DNA from 3 places in the Arthrobacter sp. 2762 genome. Region 3 is predicted to be linked to each of the others. Evidence: riboswitches for the same ligand, from Rfam matches in the RefSeq annotation. Region 3 holds a riboswitch; each other region holds the start of a gene.
The links. Region 3 has a riboswitch for glycine ahead of gcvP (aminomethyl-transferring glycine dehydrogenase). Riboswitches for the same ligand answer to the same signal wherever they lie in the genome.

Region 1 (8,053 bases), on a different contig from region 3:
ACCAGCGATCGCCCGGTTCCTGCCGGCTGCCTCTTGACCTGAGGCAGTCGGCAGGCTCCGCGCGTGCGCCCTCCATCCATCACCGGTCCACTTCCTGTTCATTCCGACATGTTCTGCTATGCCCGAAACCCAGGTTTACCCGGAGTAACTTCCGGCATATCGCCCACTTCACAAGACAGCGGGCGTAGTCCAAAGAGCCCCACAGGGCCCCTAATGAAAGTTAGAGCGGATGCACCAAAAACACTGGAAAGTAGCAGCTGGAACAGCGCTCTCGGCTGGTTTGCTTGCAGCCCCGCTGACAGCCGTTCCCGCGATCGCGGCCGACGATCCGTCAGCGCCGCCGGGCACCTCGGCCGTGGTCATCAATGAGGCCTATCTCAGCGGAGGCAGCAGCGGCTCTGCTTTCAGGAACAAGTTCGTAGAGCTCTACAACTCCTCGGACACTCCGGTCAGCCTGGCAGGGTGGTCGCTACAGTACCGGTCGGCAACCAGCACGGGAGCGCCCACGGGCATCACTCCCCTCACCGGCAGTATCCCTGCCAAAGGCTATTACTTGATCCAAGGAGCTACGAACAGCGGCACGTCCACCGCACCAGCCCTGCCCACTCCGGATGTGCAGGCCACCGGAACCTTGAATCCCGGTGGAACTGCGGGCACGCTGGTCCTGGCGAAGCAGAGCAACGCAGTTTCTCCCCTGGCCGCAGGCTCAGTGACGGACAATCCAGCCGTAGCGGATCTCCTGGGCTACGGCACGTCCAACACCTTCGAAACTTCGGCAGCAACCGCCCCCACTGGCAACACGGACGTCAAGAGCCTTAATCGGAGCAACGGCGTGGACACCAACTCCAACGCTGCCGACTTCAGCTTGAGCGCCACCATCACGCCCACGGCGTCCGGCGGCGGAAATCCACCCACTGAGCCGGAGCCGGCCCCAGGATTGAAGACCATCGCCGAAATCCAGGGCACCAGCGCCGCGAGTCCGCTCGTAGGCAGTACAGTAACCACCCGCGGCAAAGTAACTGCCGTGTACGCTACGGGCGGCTTCAACGGCTACTACGTCCAAACCCCCGGAAGCGGCGGGGAGGCCGCAGGGGCGGCCAGGACGGCGTCGGACGCTTTGTTCATCTACTCCCCCACCACGGCAGGAACAGTGCAGTCCGGCGACTACGTGGAACTGACCGGTGTTGTCAGCGAGTTCGCCAACCAGACACAGCTCACAGTTGAGGCTGCCGGCCTGAAGAAGCTGAGCGAAGCCGCACCGGAGGTAAAGCCCACTGCCTTCGAGATGCCCGCCAACGAGGCCGCGCGCGAAGCCCTGGAGGGCATGCTCGTCGCCCCACAGGGCCCTTACACCGTGACGGACAACTATTCGCTGAACCAGTATGGCGAAATCGGCCTCGCGGCCGGCACATCGCCGTTAGTGCAGCCGACGGCGGTCGCTACCTATGGTTCGGCAGAATATTCCGGCGTGGTGGCAGAGAACGCCCTCCGTGCCATCAAGCTCGACGACGGCGCGTCCACCAACTTTCTCAAGGACGCCACCACCAAGGCCCAGCAACTCCCTTATTTGACTACATCTGACCCTGTCCGGGTAGGCTCCCCGGCGCAGTTCCGGACCGATGTGATCCTGGGCTACGGCAACAACTCCTGGAAGTTCCAGCCGCTCGTCCCGCTGACTCCGGCCACAGCGGAACAAGCCCAGCCGGCAAGCTTCACGACAACCCGCCCCGACGGCCCCGCTGACGTTGGCGGAAACCTGAAGCTCGCCTCCTTCAATGTGCTGAACTACTTCACCACCACCGGCGACCAGCTCAGCGGCTGCATTTTCTACACCGACCGGGACGGGAATCCGATCACGGTCAAAGAAGGTTGCAATGCCCGCGGCGCTGCCAATGCTGAAAACCTCCAACGCCAACAGAGCAAGATCGTCGCTGCAATTACCAGGGCCGGTGCGGACGTCGTATCCCTTGAGGAAATCGAGAACTCCGCCCAGTTCGGCAAGAACCGTGATGATGCTTTGTCCAAGCTGGTGGACGCCCTCAACGTGAAGACGCCTGGCGTATGGGACTACGTGCGGACACCCGCCAACGCTCCCCCTCTAAGCGATGAGGATATGATCCGCACCGCGTTCATTTACAAGAAGGCCGTAGCCGAGCCGCTCGGGGAGTCAATCATCCACAACGACACCGTGGCCTTTGCCAGCGCCCGCAAACCGCTGGCGCAGGTCTTCAAGCCCGTCGGCGCGGACGACGACAAGAAGTTCATCGCAATTGTGAACCACTTCAAGTCAAAGGGGTCCGCCGCCACCCCGGATGACACGGACAAGGGCCAGGGCGCCTCCAACATAGCCCGCACCAAGCAGGCTGCATCACTGCTCGCCTTCTCCAAGGACCTCCAGGCCTCCAAGGGCACGGACAAGGTCTTCCTGATCGGCGACTTCAACGCCTATGCCAAGGAAGACCCCATCAATGTCCTCACTGGCGCAGGCTACGCCGACCTTGAAGCTGGTACCGGCAAGCATTCTTACCTCTTCGGGGGCATGGTGGGCTCGCTGGACCACATCCTTGCTTCCCCGGCAGCGGCCGGGATAGTCAGGGGAACCGACATTTGGAACATCAACTCCGTCGAGTCCGTGGCGCTGGAGTACAGCAGGTATAACAACAATGTGACCAACTACTATGCCGGGGACGAGTTCCGTGCAAGCGACCATGATCCCGTGGTAGTGGGTATGAACCTGGGATCGGATGCGCCAGCCACTGTTGACCTGCAGTTCCTTGGCATCAACGACTTCCACGGCCGGATCGACTCCAACACTGTCCTCTTCGCCGGCACTGTGGAGAAGCTCCGCGCTGCGGCCGCCCCCGGGGCAACTGCCTTCATTTCTGCCGGCGACAACATCGGCGCTTCACTCTTCGCTTCCTCGGTTGCCAAGGACCAGCCGACCATCGATATCCTGAACGCCCTGGAACTCGGGGCTTCCGCAGTAGGCAACCACGAGTTCGACGGCGGGTGGCAGGATCTGCGCGACCGCGTCATCGCCGATGGTACCAACGCGAAGTTTGCCTACCTGGGCGCGAACGTTTACCAGAAGGGCACTAGGACTCCGGTACTGCCGGAGTACAAGGTCCTGGACATGAACGGCATGCGGGTGGCAGTCATTGGTACGGTCACGCAGGAAGTTCCGTCCTTGGTGACGCCGGCCGGAATTACGGATCTCGAGTTCGGTGACCCAGTGGAGGCCATTAATCGGGTCGCCGCCAAGATCAAAGCAGAAAACCTTGCCGATCTGATCATCGTTGAAAATCACGACGGTGCAGCATCGGGCACACCGGAGGGTGCCACCCTGGAGCAGGAAGTCGCAGCCGGCGGACCGTTCGCCAAGCTCGTCAACGAGACCACCCCTGACGTAGCCGCCATCTTCACCGGCCACACCCACAAGGAATACGCCTGGGATGCACCCCTGCTGGATGCTAACGGACAGCCCACCGGCAAAACCCGGCCCATTGTGCAGACCGGCAACTACGGCGAAAACGTGGGAAGCGTGACTCTCACCATCGATACCGCCACGAAAACCGTCACAGGCTATAAAGCCGCCGTGGTGGATCGTACAACGGACACTTCGGAAAGCCTCGTTGCCGCCTATCCTCGGGTGGCCGCGGTCAAGGCGATCGTGGATAAGGCTCTCGCCGAGGCTGCCGTGATCGGGAATCAGCCCGTTGGCGCAGTGACAGCTGATATCACCACCGCCTTCACTCCGGATCCGGCTGGCGGCGCCCCCAAGCGGGACGACCGCGCGAACGAATCCACTCTCGGAAACCTGGTAGCGGACTCCTTGGCGGACACGCTCAAGGCGCCTGAACTGGGTGCGGCGGAGATCGGCGTCGTGAACCCCGGCGGCCTGCGTAACGAGCTCTACTACGCGCCGGACGGCACCATCACCTACGCCGAGGCCAACGCGGTCCTGCCGTTCGTGAACAACCTGTGGACCACATCCCTCACGGGCGCCCAGTTCAAGACCCTTCTTGAGCAGCAGTGGCAGACCAACGTTGACGGAACTGTTCCCAGCCGTCCCTACCAGCAGCTGGGACTGTCCAAGAACGTCAACTACACCTACGACGCCACCCGCCCAGCAGGCGACCGCGTCACCGGTATTTGGGTGAACGGGACAGTGATGGACCCCGCCAAGCAGTACAGAATTGGGACTTTCAGCTTCCTGGCTACGGGTGGCGACAACTTCCGGATCTTCAAGGAAGGCAGCAACACGAAGGACACCGGCTTGGTGGACCGCGATGCCTGGATCAAGTACCTCCGTGAGCACAACCCGGTGTCTCCGGACTTCGCGCGCCGGTCAGTTGCCGTGGTCAACACCACTGCGGCAGAAGTCCAGGCGGGTGAGCCCATGGCACTCGCTGTCTCCAAGCTGAATCTCACCTCGATCGGCAGCCCGGCCAACACCGCCCTCAAAGCCATCTTCGTGGACAGCAAGGGCGCGGCGACGACGCTCGAATCCGTGCCGGTAACGGCAGGCACAGCCACCGTGAACCTCAAGGTTCCCGCGGCGGCAGCTGCAGGCACCGGCACATTGGTGCTCACCGCCGTCGAGTCCGGAACCGTAGTGAAGGCTTTGGTGACCGTGGCTGGGACCGGTCCGAACCCGCCGCTGTGCACTGAGCCCACCAAGCCGACTCAGTGGTACGACGTCGTAGGCTGGCTGCGCTACGCGTGGGCCTGGCTGGAGTACCAGAAGTGCCTGAGGGGCTAAGAAGCCCCTTCGCATGACCCGCCAAAAGGCCTGCCCCTCACAAAGATGACTCGTGAGGGGCAGGCCTTTGTGGATTGTCAGCTACTTCTGAGCGAGCTCGGGTTCCTCCGCGCGCTTCGCGTCCTTCTCAAGCTGCGCTTGGAACTCCCCATAGCGAACCAGATGTGCCGGCCGGCGACGCAGGATGACCCAGGCCACCCCCAGAATCAGGAACCACAGCGGCGTGGCCAGCAGCGCAGCAAAAGTGTCCGGCTGCGTGGTCAGGGTCCAGAGCACGAAGGCAAAGAATGCGAAGACCACCCACACCATCACCACGCCGCCTGGCATTTTGAACGCCGAAGAATCATGCAGGTGTGGCCGCCGCTTGCGGAACGCAAGGTAGCTGGCCAGGATGATGGACCATACGAACACGAAGCAGACAGCAGACACGGTGGTCACCATGTCGAACGCCTTGCCGATGTCCTGCCCTGCGTACATGAGGACGACGCCGGACAGCAGCAGGACGCAGGAAAGGAACAGGGCGTTGCGGGGTACTTTGCGTCCTGAGAGCGCGCCGAACACAGCCGGGGCGTCGCCTTCCTGGGCCAGGCCATAAACCATGCGGGACGTGGAGTAAATACCCGAGTTGGCTGAGGACATCGCAGAGCTGAGCACCACCAGGTTGACGATGGTAGCTGCGGCGCCCAGGCCGGCCAGGGAGAACATGGCAATGAATGGGCTGTGTCCAGCCGCGAACTGTGTCCACGGGGTGACGGACATCAGGATGATGAGGGCTCCCACATAGAAGAGCAGCACTCGGATCGGAATCGAGTTGATGGCCTTGGGCAGGTTCTTCTCCGGGTCCTTGGCCTCGGCGGCCGTGGTGCCTACCAGTTCAATGCCGACGAAAGCGAAGACGGCGATCTGGAAACCGGCGACGAAGCCCATGAATTCGTTGGGGAAGAAGCCACCGTGGCTCCACAGGTTGGTGAAGCTGGCCGGTCCCGCATCGGACTGGAAGCCGCTGAAAATCATGAACAGACCGACGATGATGAGGGCCGCGATAGCCACAATCTTGATGAGGGCGAACCAGAATTCGGTCTCGCCGAATGCTTTCACCGTAGCCAGGTTCAGGAGCAACAGGATGCCGATGGTGATCAATCCGGGCACCCAGAGTGGAAGGGAAGGCCAGAGCTCCTTGGAGTACCCGGCGATCGCGATGACGTCAGCGATGCCGGTAATGACCCAGCAGAACCAGTAGGTCCAGCCCGTGAAGAACCCGGCCCAGGGACCCAGCAGGTCCGCTGCAAAGTCGCTGAAGGATTTATAGTTCAGGTTGCTCAGGAGCAACTCGCCCATGGCGCGCATGACGAAGAAGAGCATGAAGCCGATGATCATGTACACGAAAATGACGGAGGGACCAGCTGCAGAAATGGTCTTTCCCGAGCCCATGAACAGGCCCGTGCCAATTGCACCGCCTATCGCGATCAGCTGGATGTGGCGGTTACTGAGCTGCCGTTCGAGGTGTGGTGAGTCTGCTGGATGCGAGACGGAGGATGGTGGGCGCTGAATCGTCAAGAGGAACTCCATTGTTCAGGCGGCACTGGGTGCCACGATGATTCGGGTTCCTCCCCACTCTGTAGGTGGACCTGAGAGTTTCCGCAGGGGTGGCCTGCTTGCACCTTCGGTGAGCCCGGTTGCCCGGACTGCTTTCCAGAGTTGCCTCGCCGCGGCGGTACATGGGCCTGAGAGATTCCTGGGGAGGGTTTGCTCCTACGGCGCCTGACGTGATGTACCGGCAGAACTCTCCCGCCGCAGATCAAAAGCGCGCACCACTTTGCCGGTGATGCAGCTCACACACTAGCGAAGCATTGGACTCGCCGCAAACGAAGGCAGCTAGCTGCCCAGAATGCTACGCGCGATCTCGTCGGCATCCCGCAGGGTTCGCTGGCCACTGGCGTAAGCCTTCCCGGTTGCCGGACGCGCCTCTGCAGCAATGGCTGTTCCCCATTGGGTCGCGGACAATTGCAGGCCCAAAACATACATCCCCCGGGTCACAGAGCCGTTGGACGCCACGGGCCGATACGGGTGCGGTTCCACATCCAGTCCGGTCGTCTGCACCGGCGTACCCTCGGCACTCATCATGATTTTGGTTCGCACAAGGCCGTCGGCCATGAGTTGTTCCAAGAGTGGGGAAATATTGATGCCCACCCTGTTGGCCGGTGACATCGCTTCGATCAAAGTGGGTGCCTCGGCTGGCCCGTCGTGGACCCATGGCGAGGCTGCCCGGAAAACCTTGGCGCTTCTATCCACGCTGAACTTCGGATCGGGTCCAACAAAACCAACGACGCCGGCACGCGCCAAAGCAGCCAACTGCTCCGAGCGCAGTGCCGGGGCTCCGCTTGCAAGGCCTTCAACGAACGATTCGAACCATCCCCGCAGTTCAGCGACCCACGATTCGTCCGTGATACCACCGTCTGCCACAACGGACTTCAGGATCGCCCTGCCGGTGTGCAGGGCGCCTATTGCCATCTTCACGGGGTCCGCTTCGCCCAGTGCGGAGCGTCGTGCGTCGTCGTCGAGATAGGCCGTTACCGCCAGGTCCAGTTCCCGGCGTGATGCGAACGTCCGGCCGGCCAACGGCGCAGCGAGCCCACGGACATTGAGTCGGCGGGAGGCAACCACGTGCTTGTCCACCAGGGCGGCGACGTCGCTTTCCCACTTGGCAGTGGTGTGCGCGTGGGGCTGCAAGGCATCCTCGAGGTCCGCGAGGAACTGCGCTGCATCGCGAATGGCCGCAGGCTGCGACCTGGCCAGGGTGGAGTAATAAGCCCACAAGGCGTCGCGGTGCAGGAGCGGCCAAAGGTCATGGTCAAATCCGGGCTGGATACCGGCTGCCCTGAAGCGGTCCACCGCTGCCTCGGTCAGGTAACGCATGGTGATGCTGCTGGGGTAATACCCACTCAGGCCGGCCTTTGCCCGGTATGGGGTGCCGCGCCGGGACGCCGCGATGATCTTGGGTTCCCTGCCCGAGGGCCGGTACTCGAGAACTCCGGCTCCCGGTACGCCGGCTTCGACGAACTTGCCTCCGCGCCCCTCAGTCAGCTGGCCCATGACGTCGAAGAAATTCAGTCCCATCCCGCGCACCAGGACGGGCTCGTTGTCCGGCACCCGCTGCCAGTCGACGTCGGCCGGCGGTGCAGGTGGGAAGTAGAGGAGGCCGTGCTCATCGGCCGCCCGTTGGAACGAACGCTGCTCCGGATTCAAACGGGACTCGATGTGCCCCAGCGCGAGGACCACCGAGCCGACGGT
Region 2 (8,053 bases), on a different contig from region 3:
AACAGATCAAAGACCCCAACGGCCATGGTGATTTCCTTACTCAGTAAAACTTCAACTAATCCGCTCCGCCCCCAATGCCAGAGCGGACGCTCACTCCGGTCCGGCCCCCCGTTTCGGGGGGGCCAAGACATTCCCCCAAACCAACCCTGCCTCTACGGAACACCCTCGGTAGCTGGATCCATTCACAAACAAACGAACCCCCGACCCCCCGGTCCAAATCCGTGCAACCCGACCGCTGCCCCTTTGGGGCCGACATCCGGAAGCGGGCGTCCAAGGGAGCATCGCATCCGCTCAGCGGGTGCATATGCGACCGAGCCCGCGGAGGAAGCCGGCCCCGACGGGCGAACCCGACCGGACGGCGAACCGAACACGACGGCGAACCGAACCCGACGGGCGAACCGGACCCGACGGGCGACTTACGAGAGGTTCGAAACACCCGGGTACAGCGGATGCGCCTTAGCCAGCACATCAACCCGGTGCCGCAACCCGGAAAGGTCCGCATCGGCCTCTGCAATCAACACTTCGGCGATAATGTCCGCAACTTCGCGGAAGGCCGCTTCCCCGAATCCGCGCGTAGCAAGGGCAGGGGTGCCGATGCGCAGGCCGGAGGTGACCATGGGCGGGCGCGGGTCGAATGGGACGGCGTTGCGGTTAACGGTGATGTCGATCGCGGCAAGACGGTCTTCTGCTTGCTGGCCGTCGAGTTCGCAGTTGCGCAGGTCGACGAGGACCAGGTGCACGTCCGTGCCGCCTGAGACGACTGTGATCCCCTTTTCGGCAACGTCCGGCTGGACCAGGCGTTCGGCAAGAATCCGCGCACCAGCGAGGACGCGTTCCTGGCGTTCCCGGAACTCCTCGGAAGCTGCGATCTTGAAGGCGACAGCCTTGCCGGCGATCACATGCTCCAGCGGTCCGCCTTGCTGCCCCGGGAACACAGCCGAGTTGATCTTTTTGGCGATGTCGGCGTCGTTGGAGAGGATGATGCCGCCACGTGGACCGGCGAGGGTCTTGTGCGTGGTGGATGTGGTGACGTGGGCGTGCGGCACCGGCGACGGGTGCAGGCCAGCCGCAACCAGTCCGGCGAAGTGCGCCATGTCCACCATCAGGTAGGCGCCCACGGAGTCAGCGATCCTTCGGAACTCGGCGAAGTCCAACTGTCGCGCATATGCGGACCAGCCAGCAACGATCAGGGCCGGCTTGTGTTCCTGGGCGAGGCGCTCCACTTCGGCCATGTCCACGGTGTGGGTGTCCTCGCGGACGCCGTAGGGGACCACGTTGTAGAGCTTGCCGGAGAAGTTGATCCGCATGCCGTGGGTGAGATGGCCGCCGTGGGCCAGGTTCAGGCCCATGATGGTGTCGCCCGGCTTGATCAGCGCGTGCATCACCGACGCGTTGGCCTGCGCACCGGAGTGTGGCTGGACGTTCGCAAATTCGGCGCCGAACAGTGACTTGATGCGGTCAATCGCGAGCTGCTCGATCACGTCGACGTGCTCGCAACCACCATAGTACCGCTTGCCCGGGTAGCCTTCGGCGTACTTGTTGGTCAGCACGGAGCCTTGGGCCTGCATCACGGCAACCGCTGTGTGGTTCTCTGAAGCGATCATTTCCAGGCCGTCGCGCTGGCGGCCCAGTTCGTCGTCGATCTTTGCGGCGATCTCAGGATCGAGGTCACCCAGCTGCGCATCCAACGACGCCGACACGACCTGCTCGAATTCGGCTGTGCTGGTGCCTGCGGCGGCGGGGTTCACAGTTCGCCACCGTTCGTTGCAGCGTATTCCTCAGCCGTCATGAGCGGTCCTTCTTCCGTGGCGGCCACCTTGAACAGCCAGCCGGCACCATAGGGATCGTTGTTGATCAGGGCAGGATCATCGACAACGGCGTCGTTAATCTCGGTCACCTCGCCCGTCACAGGCGAGTACAGGTCGGACACGGACTTCGTGGACTCAACTTCACCGCAGGTCTCCCCCGCAGTAACCGTGGAGCCAACCTCGGGGAGGTCCACATACACAATGTCGCCCAAGGCATCCGCAGCAACCGCAGAGATCCCGATCCCCACAGGGCCGGCCCCATCCGAAGCAACCCATTCATGCTCGGCCGAATACTTCAGCTCGGCAACTACTTTGCTCATTCCAATTCCTAACTTCTCGTGTGTTTTGAAAACTGTTGTGTCGCACATCGTGGCTGGGTCGTGTGGCGGGGAACCCGCCTTTCAGCAGGTCGCCTCGGTCTACTGGTCCCGGGCGCAAGGTGAGCCGCGCGGTACCTGTGGGAATGACATCCGGAAGCGGGCGTCCAAGGGACCATCGCGTCCGCCCAGCGGGCGCTTCTGCGACCGAGCCCGCGGAGGATGTCACTCCCACCGGGACCTACTTTTGGCGCTTGTAGAACGGCAGGGCTACCACTTCGAACGGCTCGGACTTTCCTCGCAGGTCGACGTCAACCAGGGTGCCTGGCGCTGAATGTTCGACGTCGACATACGCCAGGGCGATCGGGTAACCGAGCGTCGGGCTCGGCTGGCCGGAGGTGACTTCGCCGATGAGTGAGCCGTCCTTGAGGACCGAGTAGTGGGCGCGGGCTGCGCGGCGGCCTGCACCTTTGAGGCCGACGAGCTTTTGGCCAATGGTCGATCCGACGCCGGCAGCCTTGATGGCAGTCAGCGCTTCCTTGCCACTGAAGTCGCTTTCCTTGGCCAGGGAAACCACCGGGCCAAGGCCTGCGGCGTAGGCGTTGACGTAGCGGGAGAGTTCGTTGCCGTAGAGCGGCATCCCGGCTTCGAGGCGTAGGGAATCACGCGCTGCAAGGCCCGCGGGAATAAGGCCGTGGCCCTCGCCGACCTCGAGGAGTGCTTCCCAAAGGCCAGCTGCGTCAAGGTTGGGGATGTAGATCTCGAAGCCGTCTTCGCCGGTGTAGCCGGTGCGTGCAAGCAAAAGATCTTGCCCGTTAATGGAGACTTCAACGGCCGCGTAGTACTTCAGTTCGGTCACGAGGGCGTGCTGCTCAGCGGGAACCAAGGTCAGCAGAATGGCTTCCGCGTTCGGACCCTGCACTGCAATCAGCGACGTCTCGGCGGAGGCGTCGTCAACCACGACGTCGAAGCCCGCCGCGCGCTCCAGCAATGCCGCCGCGACTACCTTGGCGTTGCCCGCGTTGGGGACCACGAGGTACTGATCCACGCCTTCTTCGGGAGCTGGGCGGCGGTAGGAGATGAGGTCGTCGATGATGCCGCCGTCAGCGTTGCAGATCAGCGAGTACTTGGCCTTGCCCACGGCGACCGCAGACAACTTGCCCACCAGCGCGAAGTCCAGGAACGCTGCTGCGTCCGGACCGCTGACCCAGACTTCGCCCATGTGGGAGAGGTCGAACAAGCCAGCGGACTGACGGACTGCGTGGTGCTCAGCAAGCTCGGACTCGTATTTGAGGGGCATCTGCCAGCCGCCGAAATCCGTGAAGGACGCGCCGGCCTTTTTGTGCTGCTCGTAAAGAGCGGTGTAGTTCTCAGTCATTTGCAGGACCGTCCTTTAGTTTTCGAAGTCTGCAGTGGTGTCCTCGAACGCTTCGAGGGGCGGGCAGGAGCACACCAGGTTGCGGTCGCCGGCAGCGCCGTCGACCCTGCCAACAGGCGGGAAGTACTTGTCCTGCTTCAGGTGGTGGACAGGAAACGCTGCCTGCTCACGCGTGTAGTCGCGGTCCCAAGCAGAACTCACGACGGCGGCAGCCGTGTGCGGCGCGTTGCGCAGCGGCGACTTTTCAACAGTGAAATCGCCGGCGGCCACCTGCTCGATTTCGGCGCGGATGGTGATCATGGCCTCAATGAAGCGGTCGATCTCAGCCAGGTCCTCGGACTCGGTCGGCTCCACCATCAAAGTGCCCGCAACGGGGAACGCAAGGGTGGGAGCGTGGAAACCGAAGTCGATCAGGCGCTTGGCCACGTCCTCAGCGGTGACGCCCGTGCGGGCAGTCAGCTCGCGGAGGTCCAGGATGCACTCGTGGGCTACGAGTCCGCCCTCGCCCGTGTAAAGGACTGGGAAGTGCTCATCCAAGCGGGAGGCGACGTAGTTGGCCGCGAGCAGCGCAGACTTGGTGGCTTCGGTGAGGCCTTGGCCGCCCATCAGCTTCACGTATGCCCAGGAAATCGGGAGCACGCCGGCGGAGCCGTAGCGGGATGCAGAGATGGCCACGCCACCTTCAGATGAAACGTTGTTCGCATCACTGGGCATGAAAGGTGCCAGGTGGGCCTTGGCCGCAACCGGACCAACACCGGGTCCGCCACCACCGTGCGGGATGCAGAACGTCTTGTGCAGGTTCAGGTGCGATACGTCGCCGCCGAACTTGCCCGGCTGGGCGAGCCCAACGAGTGCGTTGAGGTTTGCACCGTCAACGTATACCTGTCCGCCGGCAGCGTGAATCGAGTCGCAAACCTCCCGGACGTCGGCGTCGTACACGCCGTGGGTGGACGGGTACGTGATCATGATGCAGGACAGTACATCCTTGTTGGCCTCGATCTTGGCTGCCAGATCGGCGTGATCGATGGTGCCATCAGGAGCCGTGGCCACTACAACAACTTTCATGCCGGCGAGCACAGCCGAGGCTGCGTTGGTGCCGTGCGCAGAAGCAGGAATCAGGCACACGTTGCGCTGGTCATCGCCGCGGGACAGGTGGTAACCGCGGATCGCCAGGAGCCCCGCGAGCTCACCCTGCGAACCGGCGTTCGGCTGGATGGAGACCTGATCGTAGCCGGTGATCTCGGTGAGGTCGGCTTCCAGTCCTTCAATGAGCTCGCGCCAGCCAGCGGTCTGGTGATCGGGAGCCAACGGGTGGATCGAGGCGAACTCAGGCCAGGAAATTGCTTCCATCTCGGCCGTGGCGTTCAGCTTCATGGTGCAGGATCCCAGCGGGATCATGGTGCGGTCCAAGGCGAGATCCCGGTCGGACAGCTTGCGGATATAGCGCAACAGCTGCGTCTCGGAACGGTGCGTGTTGAACACCGGGTGCTGGAGGAAATCACTGGTGCGGAGCACATCAGACGGCAGCTCAAACCCTGAAGCGTCCTTCACCGGGCCGGCACCAAAGGCGACGGCTACCGCGGAGAGGACATCCGGCGTCGTGGTTTCATCGAGGGAAACGCCAACCGTGTCAGCGTCGATGCGCCGCAGGTTGATACCGCGGGCTTCGGCAGCGGAGATGACTTTGTCGGCCTTGCCTGGTACGCGGACAGTGAGGGTGTCGAAGAAGGATTCGGACACGAGTTCACGGCCAGCGGTCTTGAGGGCGGTGGCCAGCGTGCGGGCGTGCCCGTGGACGGTTTCGGCGATCGCCTTCAGGCCTTCCGGACCGTGGTAAACCGCGTACATCGAGGCCACTATGGCGAGCAACGCCTGGGCCGTGCAGATGTTGGACGTGGCCTTCTCGCGGCGGATGTGCTGCTCGCGTGTCTGGAGCGCGAGTCGGTACGCGGGGACACCGGCGTTGTCCTTGGAGACGCCCACGATGCGGCCCGGAAGCGTCCGCTCCATGCCTTCGCGGACGGCCATGTACGCAGCGTGGGGGCCGCCGAAGAACAGCGGAACACCAAAGCGCTGCGCAGTTCCGACGGCGATGTCGGCACCTTGTTCGCCCGGGGGCGTGATGAGGGTGAGCGCCAAAAGGTCGGCAGCGACAGTCACCAGCGCACCGCGTTCCTTCGCGTCGGCGATCACGGTGGAGTGATCGAATACGCGGCCGGAAACGCCGGGCTGCTGCAGGACGATGCCGTTGATGTCGCCGTCGGGAAGGCCCGCCGAAAGGTCGGCAATCTCCACTTCGAAGCCCAGCGCTTCGGCGCGGCCTTTCACGATCGCGATGGTCTGCGGGAGGAGGTCGGCGTCGAGGACGGTCTTCCCGTCCTTGGCAGTTTTGGACTTGTTGGCGCGGCGCATGAGCAGTACAGCCTCGGCAACAGCCGTTGCTTCATCCAGCAGCGAAGCGTTGGCTACCGGCAGCCCCGTGAGGTCCTGGACCATGGTCTGGAAGTTCAGGAGCGCTTCGAGGCGGCCCTGCGAAATCTCTGGCTGGTAAGGCGTGTACGCCGTGTACCAGGCCGGAGCTTCCAGGATGTTGCGGCGGATAACCGGCGGCGTGACGGTGTCGTAGTAGCCCTGGCCGATCAGCTGGATGGCGGTCTTGTTCTTGGACGCGAGCTTCCGTAGCTCTGCGAGGACCTGCACCTCAGTGAGGGCGTCCTGCAACTTCAGGGCGGTGTCCTGGCGGATGGAATCGGGGACCGCAACATCTACCAGGCCGTCTACGGAGTCGTAGCCGATTGCCTTGAGCATGGTGTCAACGTCGGCCTGGCGCCGGGCGCCGATGTGCCGGTCCGCGAAAGCGGTGGGGGTTGATTGAACAGTCAAGAGGAACTCCATGATTCAGGCGCCCTATGTGCGCCACGATGATGTGGGTTCCTCCCCGCTCTGTATTGGACCTGAGAGATTCCGCAGGAATGGTTGCCTGCTTGCACCGTCGGTGAGCCCAGTTACCTGGACTGCTTTCCAGAGTTGCCTCGCCGTGGCGGTACGTGGGCCTGAGAGATTCCTGGGGAGGATTTGCTCCTACGGCGCCTGACTGGATGTACCGGCAGGACTCTCCCGCCACAGATCAAAAGCATTGCGTCACCTCAGTGACACGGTTCACACCATAGCCGGTTATCTGGAAAAAGCGCAAGCAAGGGATACCTACCGATGCATTGCCTCGTGGATCTGGAGTGCGAACCACAACTGGGCAACCGTCGAGGTTTCACCCATGTCCAGCCCCGTCAATTCGCCGATTTTCCGGATCCTGTAGATGATGGTTTGCCGGTGCGCGAACAGGGCAGCGGCAGTCTTTTGCCACGAACGCTGCGAGTCCAAATAGGTCCTCAGCGTGACGAGGAGATCACCTTCCTGGCTCTGCTCGTAATCGAAAATCGGCCCCAGGAGACGCCTGACCAGCGCAGTTCCTTCCTCGAAACCTGTCAGCCCGAGCCACGACGGTCCCTGCGCATATCGGGCCAGGCCAAGCTTGTTCGCCCGGGCCGATCCGAGCGCCCAGAGGGACTCCTGCAGCGCGCGCTGAATGCCGGCCACTGCCGCCGGAGCGCTGATTCCGATCGCTGCATCCGCCCCGGCACAATGAACCAGGACGTCGTCCGGCACATCAGCGGGGACCACCACGTGCAGCCGGCTGTTCCGCTTCAACGAAGCCGACGCAACCCCGTGCCGCCACAGTTCGATGTGCACGTTGGCCAGCCTGTCGCCGTCGTTCGCTGCTTGGGCCGGCCCCGCAACCGGCCCCGCTGAAATGACCGCATCCGCTGCCATGGAGGCGAGCAGGAATTCCTGTGGCGGAACCCCAAAAGTTGCCAGCCTGCTCTCCATCTCGGCCGCGCCCAAGCGCCCATCCATGGCCTGCAGCAGGAACTCGCCAGCCAGCCGGTGGCGGCCTTCCAGAGACAGGACGATGCGCGAGAGCTGCAGTCCCAGCACGGTTGCCGCGTGCAGGAGTACGACGGCGTCCGGGTGCGGTTCGCTGTTGGGCAGCACCACGAGGAGCGCGTTGGCGTGGGTCGGGATGTCCATGGTCAGCACGTGCCGGCCCCTGATCCGGTGCCACTGGAAATTCTTGCCCGCCAAGGACACCTGCCCGGAAAGCGGAGCCCATTCATTCGCGAGGAACTCCGGGAGCCGCTGTCCCTCGGGGTGCCAGGGATGGAGGCAGCGGCGATCCACCACGAACAGTTCCGCGTCCAGTTCGGCGGCAAGCCGTTGGACCAGGCTCTGCCAATGGTCCTCGGAGGCTCCGGCCGTGCGGAGAAGGTCGTAGACCCTGGCTGTTTGCCGCAAACGCCGGGACTCTTCGAGCAGGGAAGATTCGGCAACCGAGCGGGCGATCGCGATGAACGGCAGCGGGTACGGGATGTTGATCAGCGGCAACGGCAGCCGGTCGCAGGCATCAAGGAATTCCTGCGTCAGCGGGGGTGCGTGCATCTTCTCGCCGATCGCCAAGGCGCTTGCCCCACTGTCCATGAGTGCCTCTGCGAGCG
Region 3 (8,053 bases):
GGTCCTCAAGGTGTCCGCTGATGATCCCGGCTGTCCTGCCCTCTTGGAAGGAAAGCTCCGGGTTTGCGTGGAGGTCACGGTAGAGGGCTTCAAGGTCAATGCTCATGGGGAATTTTCCTTAACAGGTCGACGCCGCAGGTCTGGCCAGTGTATCGACGTCATCAGACAACGACGGCGACCCACACCTTTGCGCTTCAGGGCAAACTTGGTTGCATGGAATCTTCACAAGAGATCACTACCCAACGCTCAACGGTCGAGGATTGGACCAAGGCTCTGGCAGAGTCCAGCGGATCACCTGGTGGAGGCGCAGGAACAGGTGTAATGCTGGCCATTGCCGCATCCCTGGCTTCCATGGTTGCTGGTTATACGGAGGCGCCCGGGCAGCAGTTGGCCGATCTTCACGCCCGGGCCCGCTCCCTCCGCGAAACCGCCCTGAAGCTGGCTGACGACGACGCAACGGCGTCAAAGGCTTTCGGTGCGGCCTTCCGGCTTGATCCTGGCCCGGACCGGGAGCAGGCAATCCACCGGGCATCCGTCGATGCTGCCAAGGCGTCCGCGGTCCTCGGGGACCATGCCATCGAAGCCATCGAGGACCTGGGATGGCTTGCTGCCAACGGGAACCCGGCGCTCATTGCTGATGTGGTGGTGGGGTTCGGAGCCCTCAGGGCGGCGATCGCAGGAGCCCGGACCAACGTGAGCTTTGATCTCGGGTCGCTCAGATCCGCAGGCGCGTCGCTTGATGAGATCAAGGAAAAGCACCCTGAATTGTGGGCAACGGTAGGGCGGCTCAGCGATGCCCTGGACCGCATTGACCAGCTGGTGGCCGCCATAGATGGCAAGGCTGCACCTACGGACGGCCACTGATTCCCGCGGCGCCTACTGCGCTTTGGGAACCCGCCGGAGCACGACGGCGGCAAGCACTGCCGCGCAAGCCATCAGTACCAGCCCAATCGCCGCAGTGATGTGGACGCCGGATTCGAAGGCTACCCGGGCGGCGGCTGTCAGGGCATCCGATAGCGGAGCGGGTAGTGCCGAAGCAGCATCCACGGCGCCGGCCAGCGTTTCTCCCGATTTCCCGGCCGCTTGCGTGGACAAGCCCTCCGGGATGACGAGGTTGTGCTGGTAGGACGCGGTGAGGATCGAGCCCAGCACGGCCGTTCCCAGGAGCGAACCAAGCTCGTAGCCTGTCTCGGAAATTGCGGACGCCGCTCCGGATTTGTCGGCCGGCACCGAGCCGAGGATGAGGTCGTTGGAGATGGTTTCCGCTGCGCCTACGCCGACGGCGAGGACAGTCAAGGCTGACAACAGGAACACAGGTCCGCTGCCGTGATCACCCACAGCTACCACCAAATAGCCCGCCGCGCTGAGGGTAAGGCCGCCGGCCACAACGAATCCTGGCCGGATGCGCTTTACCAGCGGGACCACCACCAGGCCGGCGATGATGGTTGCCAGGAGCGCCGGAATCATTGCGATGCCCGCTTCCATGGGGGACTGGCCCTCAACAAGTTGCAGGTGCTGGGCGAAGAAGTAGATGAAGCCCGTCATGGAAAACAAGGACAGGACGTTGGCCACGATTGCGGTACTGAACACTTTGTTCCTGAACAAAGAGACGTCCAGCATGGGACTCTGGATCCGCCGCTGGCGCCGGACAAACAGAACGCCCATCACCAGGCCGAAGACCATGAAGGCCGCTGCCGACGCCCCGAATCCGTGAACAGCGAATTCCTTGATGCCGTACACGAACGGAGCCATGGTGATCACGGACAGCGCGATGCTGGGCACGTCCACACGGCCAGGATTGGCGTCCTTGGATTCGGGAATGAGGACCCTGCCGAAAGCGAGGAGGGGCAGGAGCAAGAAGGTCGCCACCAGGAAGACGGCACCCCACCAGAAGTGTTCCACCAGCCAGCCACCAAAGATCGGGCCAAGGGCGGCGCCGCCAGAGAATCCGGCAGCCCATACGGCGATCGCGAGCCGCCGGCGGTTCGGATCAGCAAAGATGTTCCGGATCAAGGACAACGTTGAAGGCATCAACATCGCGCCGAACACGCCAAGTGCGGCGCGGCCGGCAATCAGCCATTCCGCGGAAGGTGCGAACGCCGTAGCAGCCGAAACCGCCGCGAAGCCTGTGCTGCCGATCAGCAGCAGCCGCCGTCGTCCGATCCTGTCGCCAAGGTTGCCCATGGAAACGAGCAGCGCCGCCAACACGAGCGGGTAGGCGTCAATGATCCACAGCAGTTGCACGCCACCTACATCCAGGGAGCGGGCAATTTCGGGCAGGGCGAAGGTGAGCGCGGTGTTGTCTACGGCCACCAGCAGCACCGGGAACATCAGGAGTGCCAGGGCCGTCCAATCGCGCCACGGTGCCGTCTGACCCATCAGGGAATGAGCGGAACGGGGTGCTTGGGTTGAGGACGGCGTGAACATGGCACCAACTATACCGTCCAGACGGTATAGTTTCAAATTCAACACCATCAAACGCCGTAGGGAATGATGTAGTCATGCCACGAAAACCAGTTGCCCGGGATGCGGTCCTGGATGCCTACGAAGCCCTCCTTATCGAGGTGGGGGAGCGGGCTGCCACGCTTGACGCCGTCGCAAAGCGGGCAGGTGTCTCCAAGGGTGGACTGCTTTACCACTTCCCCAACAAGGAATCGCTGATCAGCGCCCTGCTGGAGCGCTTGGATGAGTTGGCCCAGGCAGACATCGAAAAAATGAAGACTGCGCCCGATGGCAGCGCTGCTTACTTCATTCGGACCTCGCTGTGGGCCGGGACCCCCATGGACCGGGCGTTCGTCGCGGCTACACGGCTGGCAGAAGTTGCCCATGAAGAGACCCGGCTACGGTTCAGCGGAATCCAGCAGCAGTGGCTGGACGTCCTGGCCGAGGATGTGGGTCCGGAGGTAGCCAAAGCCGTCAGTTATATGGGTGACGGCCTGTATTTCAATGCCATGTTCGAGGGTGGCCAGGAAGGCGGCAAGCCCGGGCGGGAGGTCGACGTCGAGATCCTGCTGGGAGTCCTGGACCGGCTCCGCAAGTAGCGGGTCGCCCATTTGCGGCGACGCCTCCGACGTAGGACAATTGAGTCTTGTGGTGCGTCTTTACAGAGGCACGCAAACAATAGAATATGCCTTTGATCTGCGGCGGGAGAGTCCTGCAAGCAAGTGATGCGGGCGCCGTAGGAGCAAACCCTCCCCAGGAATCTCTCAGGCCCACGCACCGCCGCGGCGAGGCAACTCTGGAAAGTAGCAGGCCTTTTGCTGCGCCCTTTGGCGCGGAAGAAATGCTGTGCTCACCGACGGTGCAAGCGATCGTTGTGCAAGCAACACGCGGAAACTCTCAGGTCCAATACAGAGCGGGGAGGAACCCAGCCGCTGTGGCGTACCCAAACGCCGCCCAAGTAATGGAGTTCCTTCGTGACGGTTAGTTCAGCCTCCACCACCTTCGTCGATCGGCATATTGGCGCCCGCCGCCAGGCCGACATTGACACCATGCTCAAGACGGTCGGCTACGACACCGTTGATTCGCTGGTTGATACGGCCGTTCCCAACGACATCCGCCAAGACGTTGCCCTCACCCTCGAAAACGCGCTCAGCGAAGTTGAGGTCCTGGCCGAGCTGCGCAAGCTTGCGTCCAAGAACAAGACCGCCGTCCAGATGATCGGCCAGGGCTACTACGACACCGTCACGCCGCCGGTTATCCGCAGGAACATCCTCGAATCCCCGGCCTGGTACACCGCATACACGCCTTACCAGCCGGAAATCTCGCAGGGCCGCCTGGAAGCTCTGCTGAACTTCCAGACCATGGTCCAGGACCTCGTGGGCCTGCCGATCGCCAACGCCTCCCTGCTGGACGAAGCGACGGCTGTGGCAGAGGCCGTGCTCATGATGCGCCGGGCCAACAAGAACAAGGCAGCCCATGACGGGAAGACCGTCCTCGACGCCGACTGCCTCCCCCAGACCATCGCTATCGTGAAGGGCCGCGCTGAGGCGCTCGGTTTCGAAGTTGAGGTCGCCGACCTTTCGCTCGGCCTCCCGGAAGGCGCCATCAACGGCGTCGTCCTGCAGCAGCCCGGCGTTTCCGGCCGCGTGTTCGATCACTCCGCCGTCATCGCTGACGCCAAGGAACGCGGTGCACTGGTCACGGTCGCAGCAGACCTTCTCTCCCTGACGCTCATTACCCCTCCGGGCGAGCAAGGTGCGGACATCGCCGTCGGTTCCGCCCAGCGTCTCGGTGTTCCGCTGTTCTTCGGTGGCCCCCACGCTGCGTACATGGCCGTCCAGAAGGGTCTCGAGCGTTCGATGCCTGGCCGTCTGGTGGGCGTTTCCAAGGACGACGCCGGTGTCCCCGCCTACCGCTTGGCGCTGCAGACCCGCGAGCAGCACATCCGCCGCGAGAAGGCCACGTCCAACATCTGCACCGCGCAGGCGTTGCTGGCCATCGTCGCCTCCATGTACGCCGTCTACCACGGACCCGAAGGCCTGAAGGCAATCGCAGAAACCGCCCACGGTCACGCCCGCACCCTTGCAGCGTCACTGAAGGCTGCCGGCGTCGAGGTCCTTCACACATCCTTCTTTGACACCATTACAGTCCGCGTTCCTGGCAAGGCTGCCGAGGTTGTAGCTGCTGCCGAGGCCAAGGGCATCAACCTGCGCGGCATTGACGCTGATCTGGTGGGCATTTCTGTTGACGAGACCACTACATCAGAGGTTGTTCGCAGCGTCCTGGATGTCTTCGGCGCTAACGTGCTTGAGTCCGCAGAAGGTTTCGCGCTTGAGGCTTCCATTGAGCGCTCGAGCGACTTCATGCAGCACCCGGTGTTCAACACGCACCGCTCCGAAACCCAGCTCCTGCGCTACATCCGCAAGCTCTCGGACCGTGACCTTGCACTGGATCGCACCATGATTCCGTTGGGTTCCTGCACCATGAAGCTCAATGCCACGGCCGAGATGGAAGCCATTTCCTGGCCCGAGTTCGCCTCGATCCATCCGTTCGCTCCGGATTCCCAGACAGAGGGCTGGCGTGAACTGATCACCGATCTTGAGTCCCAGCTGACTGAGATCACCGGCTACGATCAGGTCTCCATCCAGCCGAACGCCGGTTCGCAGGGTGAGCTCGCCGGCCTCCTCGCGATCCGCGGTTATCACCTGTCCCGCGGCGACGAGCAGCGCAACGTGTGCCTGATTCCTGCTTCTGCGCACGGCACCAACGCTGCTTCCGCAGTGCTGGCCGGTATGAAAGTTGTTGTGGTGGCCACCGCTCCCGATGGCACCATCGATCACGTTGACCTCAAGGCCAAGATCGAAGCAAACAGGGACGCCCTCTCGGCCATCATGATCACCTACCCGTCCACGCACGGCGTGTACGACGCCGACGTCCGGGAAGTGTGCGACGCTATCCACGAAGCCGGCGGCCAGGTCTACATCGATGGCGCCAACCTCAACGCACTCGTTGGGCTCGCGCAGCCGGGCAAGTTCGGCGGCGACGTATCGCACCTGAACCTGCACAAGACGTTCTGCATCCCGCACGGTGGTGGCGGACCCGGTGTTGGTCCGGTCGCGGCCAAGGCACACCTGGCGCCGTTCATGCCTGGTGACGCTGCTTCGTGGACCGAAGGCAATGACGTCCCGATTTCGGCCTCCCGTTTCGGTTCGGCCGGTGTGCTCCCGATTTCCTGGGCTTACGTGAAGCTCATGGGCGGCCAGGGGCTCACCGAAGCCACCAAGTCCGCCCTGCTGGCTGCGAACTACATTGCTTCCCGGCTCAACGAGCACTTCCCCGTGCTCTACACCGGCGAGGGCGGGCTCGTAGCCCACGAGTGCATCCTGGACCTCCGTGAACTGACTGCCCGCACAGGCGTTACAGCTGAAGATGTTGCCAAGCGCCTCATCGACTTCGGCTTCCACGCTCCCACGCTGGCGTTCCCGGTTGCCGGAACCCTTATGGTGGAGCCCACAGAGTCTGAGGACCTCGTGGAGATCGACCGTTTCATCGAAGCCATGATCACCATCCGCGCCGAAATCGAGCAGGTCGCCACCGGCGATTTCACTGTTGAGAACTCGCCGCTGCGCAAGGCACCCCACACGGCTGCCGCCGTCGTAAGTTCTGACTGGGACCGCGCATACCCGCGTGAGCAGGCCGCGTTCCCCGTCCACCACCTCAAGCAGGACAAGTACTTCCCGCCCGTTGGCCGCATCGACGGCGCAGCAGGAGACCGCAACCTGGTCTGCTCCTGCCCTCCGATCGAAGACTTCGAAAACTAAAGGACGGTCCTGCAAATGACTGAGAACTACACTGCTCTCTACGAAGAGCACAAGAAACTGGGCGCGTCCTTCACGGATTTCGGCGGCTGGCAGATGCCCCTTAAGTACTCCTCCGAGTTGGCCGAGCACCACGCCGTCCGCAAGTCCGCCGGCCTGTTCGACCTCTCCCACATGGGCGAAGTCTGGGTCACCGGACCGGACGCGGCGGCGTTCCTGGACTATGCGCTGGTAGGCAAAATTTCCGCCATGGCCGAGGGCAAGGCCAAGTACTCGCTGATCTGCCAGGAAGACGGCGGCATCATCGACGACCTCATCACCTACCGTCGTGGCACCGACAAATTCCTGGTGGTTCCGAACGCCGGAAACGCTGCGGTTGTGGCTGCGGCCCTGCTGGAGCGCGCAGCTGGTTTTGACGTGGTTGTTGAAGACGCCTCTTCCGAGACGTCGCTCATCGCTGTCCAGGGTCCGCGCGCCGAAGCCATACTGCTGCGCCTTGTGCCCGCAGAGCAGCACGCGCTGGTCACCGAACTGAAGTACTACGCCGCTGTTGAGGTGCCGTTCACGTTCGACGGCGGCACTCAGGACCTGCTGCTCGCCCGCACCGGGTACACCGGTGAAGATGGCTTCGAGATCTTTGTGTCCAACGACTCCGCTGCTGCCCTGTGGCAGGCCATCGCCGACGTCGCTGAAGAAGGCGAGTTGACCCCCGCAGGCCTGGCTTCCCGCGACTCCCTGCGCCTGGAAGCAGGCATGCCGCTCTACGGCAACGAACTGTCCCGCGAAGGAAACCCGTTCGCCGCAGGACTCGGTCCCGTCGTCGCACTTTCCAAAGAAGGCGACTTCGTCGGCAAGGACGCACTCGCTGCCCTCAAGGCTGACGGCGCCGGCTCCACCAGCGGACGCAGGCTTGTGGGCCTCAAGGGCCTGGGCCGCCGCGCTGGTCGTGGTCATTACCCGGTCCTCAAGGATGGTGCAGTGGTAGGCGAAGTCACCTCCGGCCAGCCCAGCCCGACGCTTGGTTACCCGGTAGCGTTGGCCTACGTCGACGTCGAGCATTCAGAGCTTGGAACTGCGTTGGACATTGACCTGCGGGGCAAGTCTGAGCCGTTCGAAGTTGTCGCATTGCCGTTCTACAAGCGCCAAAAGTAAGCGGGGGTCTTCGTGCCCGGCGGGGTCGCCTTTTGCCCGTCGGGTCCGCCATCCTCCGCGGGCCCGGTCGCCTAAGCGCCCGCTGGGCGGACGCGAGGCTCCCTTGGACGCCCGCTTCCGGATACCGGGCCCGACGGGGCCGCCCTGCCTGGCGCTTCGTGAACCGCTAAAGGTGCTGGGGAGTAGCCACTCGCCTCGGGTGATCTTGTCGTGCCGGCCTCCCCACCCAGCCACAGTTTTTGATCAACCACAGTAAGGAAACAGAATGCCCAAAGTAGCGCCCGAACTTCAGTACTCCGACGAGCACGAGTGGGTTTCCCGCGGGGAGGGGAACCTGGTGTCCGTCGGGATTTCCGAGGTCGCCACCGACGCGCTGGGTGACATCGTGTACGTTGACCTGCCCGAGGTTGGCTCCGCCGTTACTGCAGGTGAGACCTGTGGCGAGGTTGAGTCCACGAAGAGCGTGTCGGACCTCTACTCGCCGGTCACTGGTGAGGTCACTGAGATCAACGACGCCGTCGTGGGCGACCCGGCCCTGATCAACAACGACCCCTACGGCGCTGGTTGGCTGTTCAAGGTCGCCGCTGAGTCCGAGGGCCCGCTGCTTTCGGCCGAGGAGTACGCCTCCAAGAATGGCGGAG

Region 1: another riboswitch for glycine. It lies ahead of cycA (D-serine/D-alanine/glycine transporter); the one in region 3 lies ahead of gcvP (aminomethyl-transferring glycine dehydrogenase).
Region 2: another riboswitch for glycine. It lies ahead of gcvP (aminomethyl-transferring glycine dehydrogenase); the one in region 3 lies ahead of gcvP (aminomethyl-transferring glycine dehydrogenase).

What each region holds. Positions count from the first base shown of each region.
Region 1 covers NZ_JBEPSI010000001.1:68,617-76,669, forward strand. The annotation lists gene ABIE18_RS00320 (VOC family protein) at 1-1, shown strand, start outside; gene ABIE18_RS00325 (ExeM/NucH family extracellular endonuclease) at 230-4,762, shown strand; gene cycA (D-serine/D-alanine/glycine transporter) at 4,844-6,331, opposite strand; glycine riboswitch at 6,465-6,563, opposite strand; gene ABIE18_RS00335 (FAD/NAD(P)-binding protein) at 6,638-8,053, opposite strand, start outside.
Region 2 covers NZ_JBEPSI010000006.1:312,472-320,524, reverse strand. The annotation lists gene ABIE18_RS13850 (L-serine ammonia-lyase) at 1-26, opposite strand, end outside; gene glyA (serine hydroxymethyltransferase) at 417-1,748, opposite strand; gene gcvH (glycine cleavage system protein GcvH) at 1,745-2,128, opposite strand; gene gcvT (glycine cleavage system aminomethyltransferase GcvT) at 2,367-3,503, opposite strand; gene gcvP (aminomethyl-transferring glycine dehydrogenase) at 3,519-6,386, opposite strand; glycine riboswitch at 6,535-6,633, opposite strand; gene ABIE18_RS13825 (PucR family transcriptional regulator) at 6,708-8,053, opposite strand, start outside.
Region 3 covers NZ_JBEPSI010000008.1:213,191-221,243, reverse strand. The annotation lists gene ABIE18_RS16150 (amidohydrolase) at 1-106, opposite strand, end outside; gene ABIE18_RS16145 (cyclodeaminase/cyclohydrolase family protein) at 214-864, shown strand; gene ABIE18_RS16140 (MFS transporter) at 877-2,427, opposite strand; gene ABIE18_RS16135 (TetR/AcrR family transcriptional regulator) at 2,502-3,041, shown strand; glycine riboswitch at 3,135-3,232, shown strand; gene gcvP (aminomethyl-transferring glycine dehydrogenase) at 3,417-6,263, shown strand; gene gcvT (glycine cleavage system aminomethyltransferase GcvT) at 6,279-7,412, shown strand; gene gcvH (glycine cleavage system protein GcvH) at 7,678-8,053, shown strand, end outside.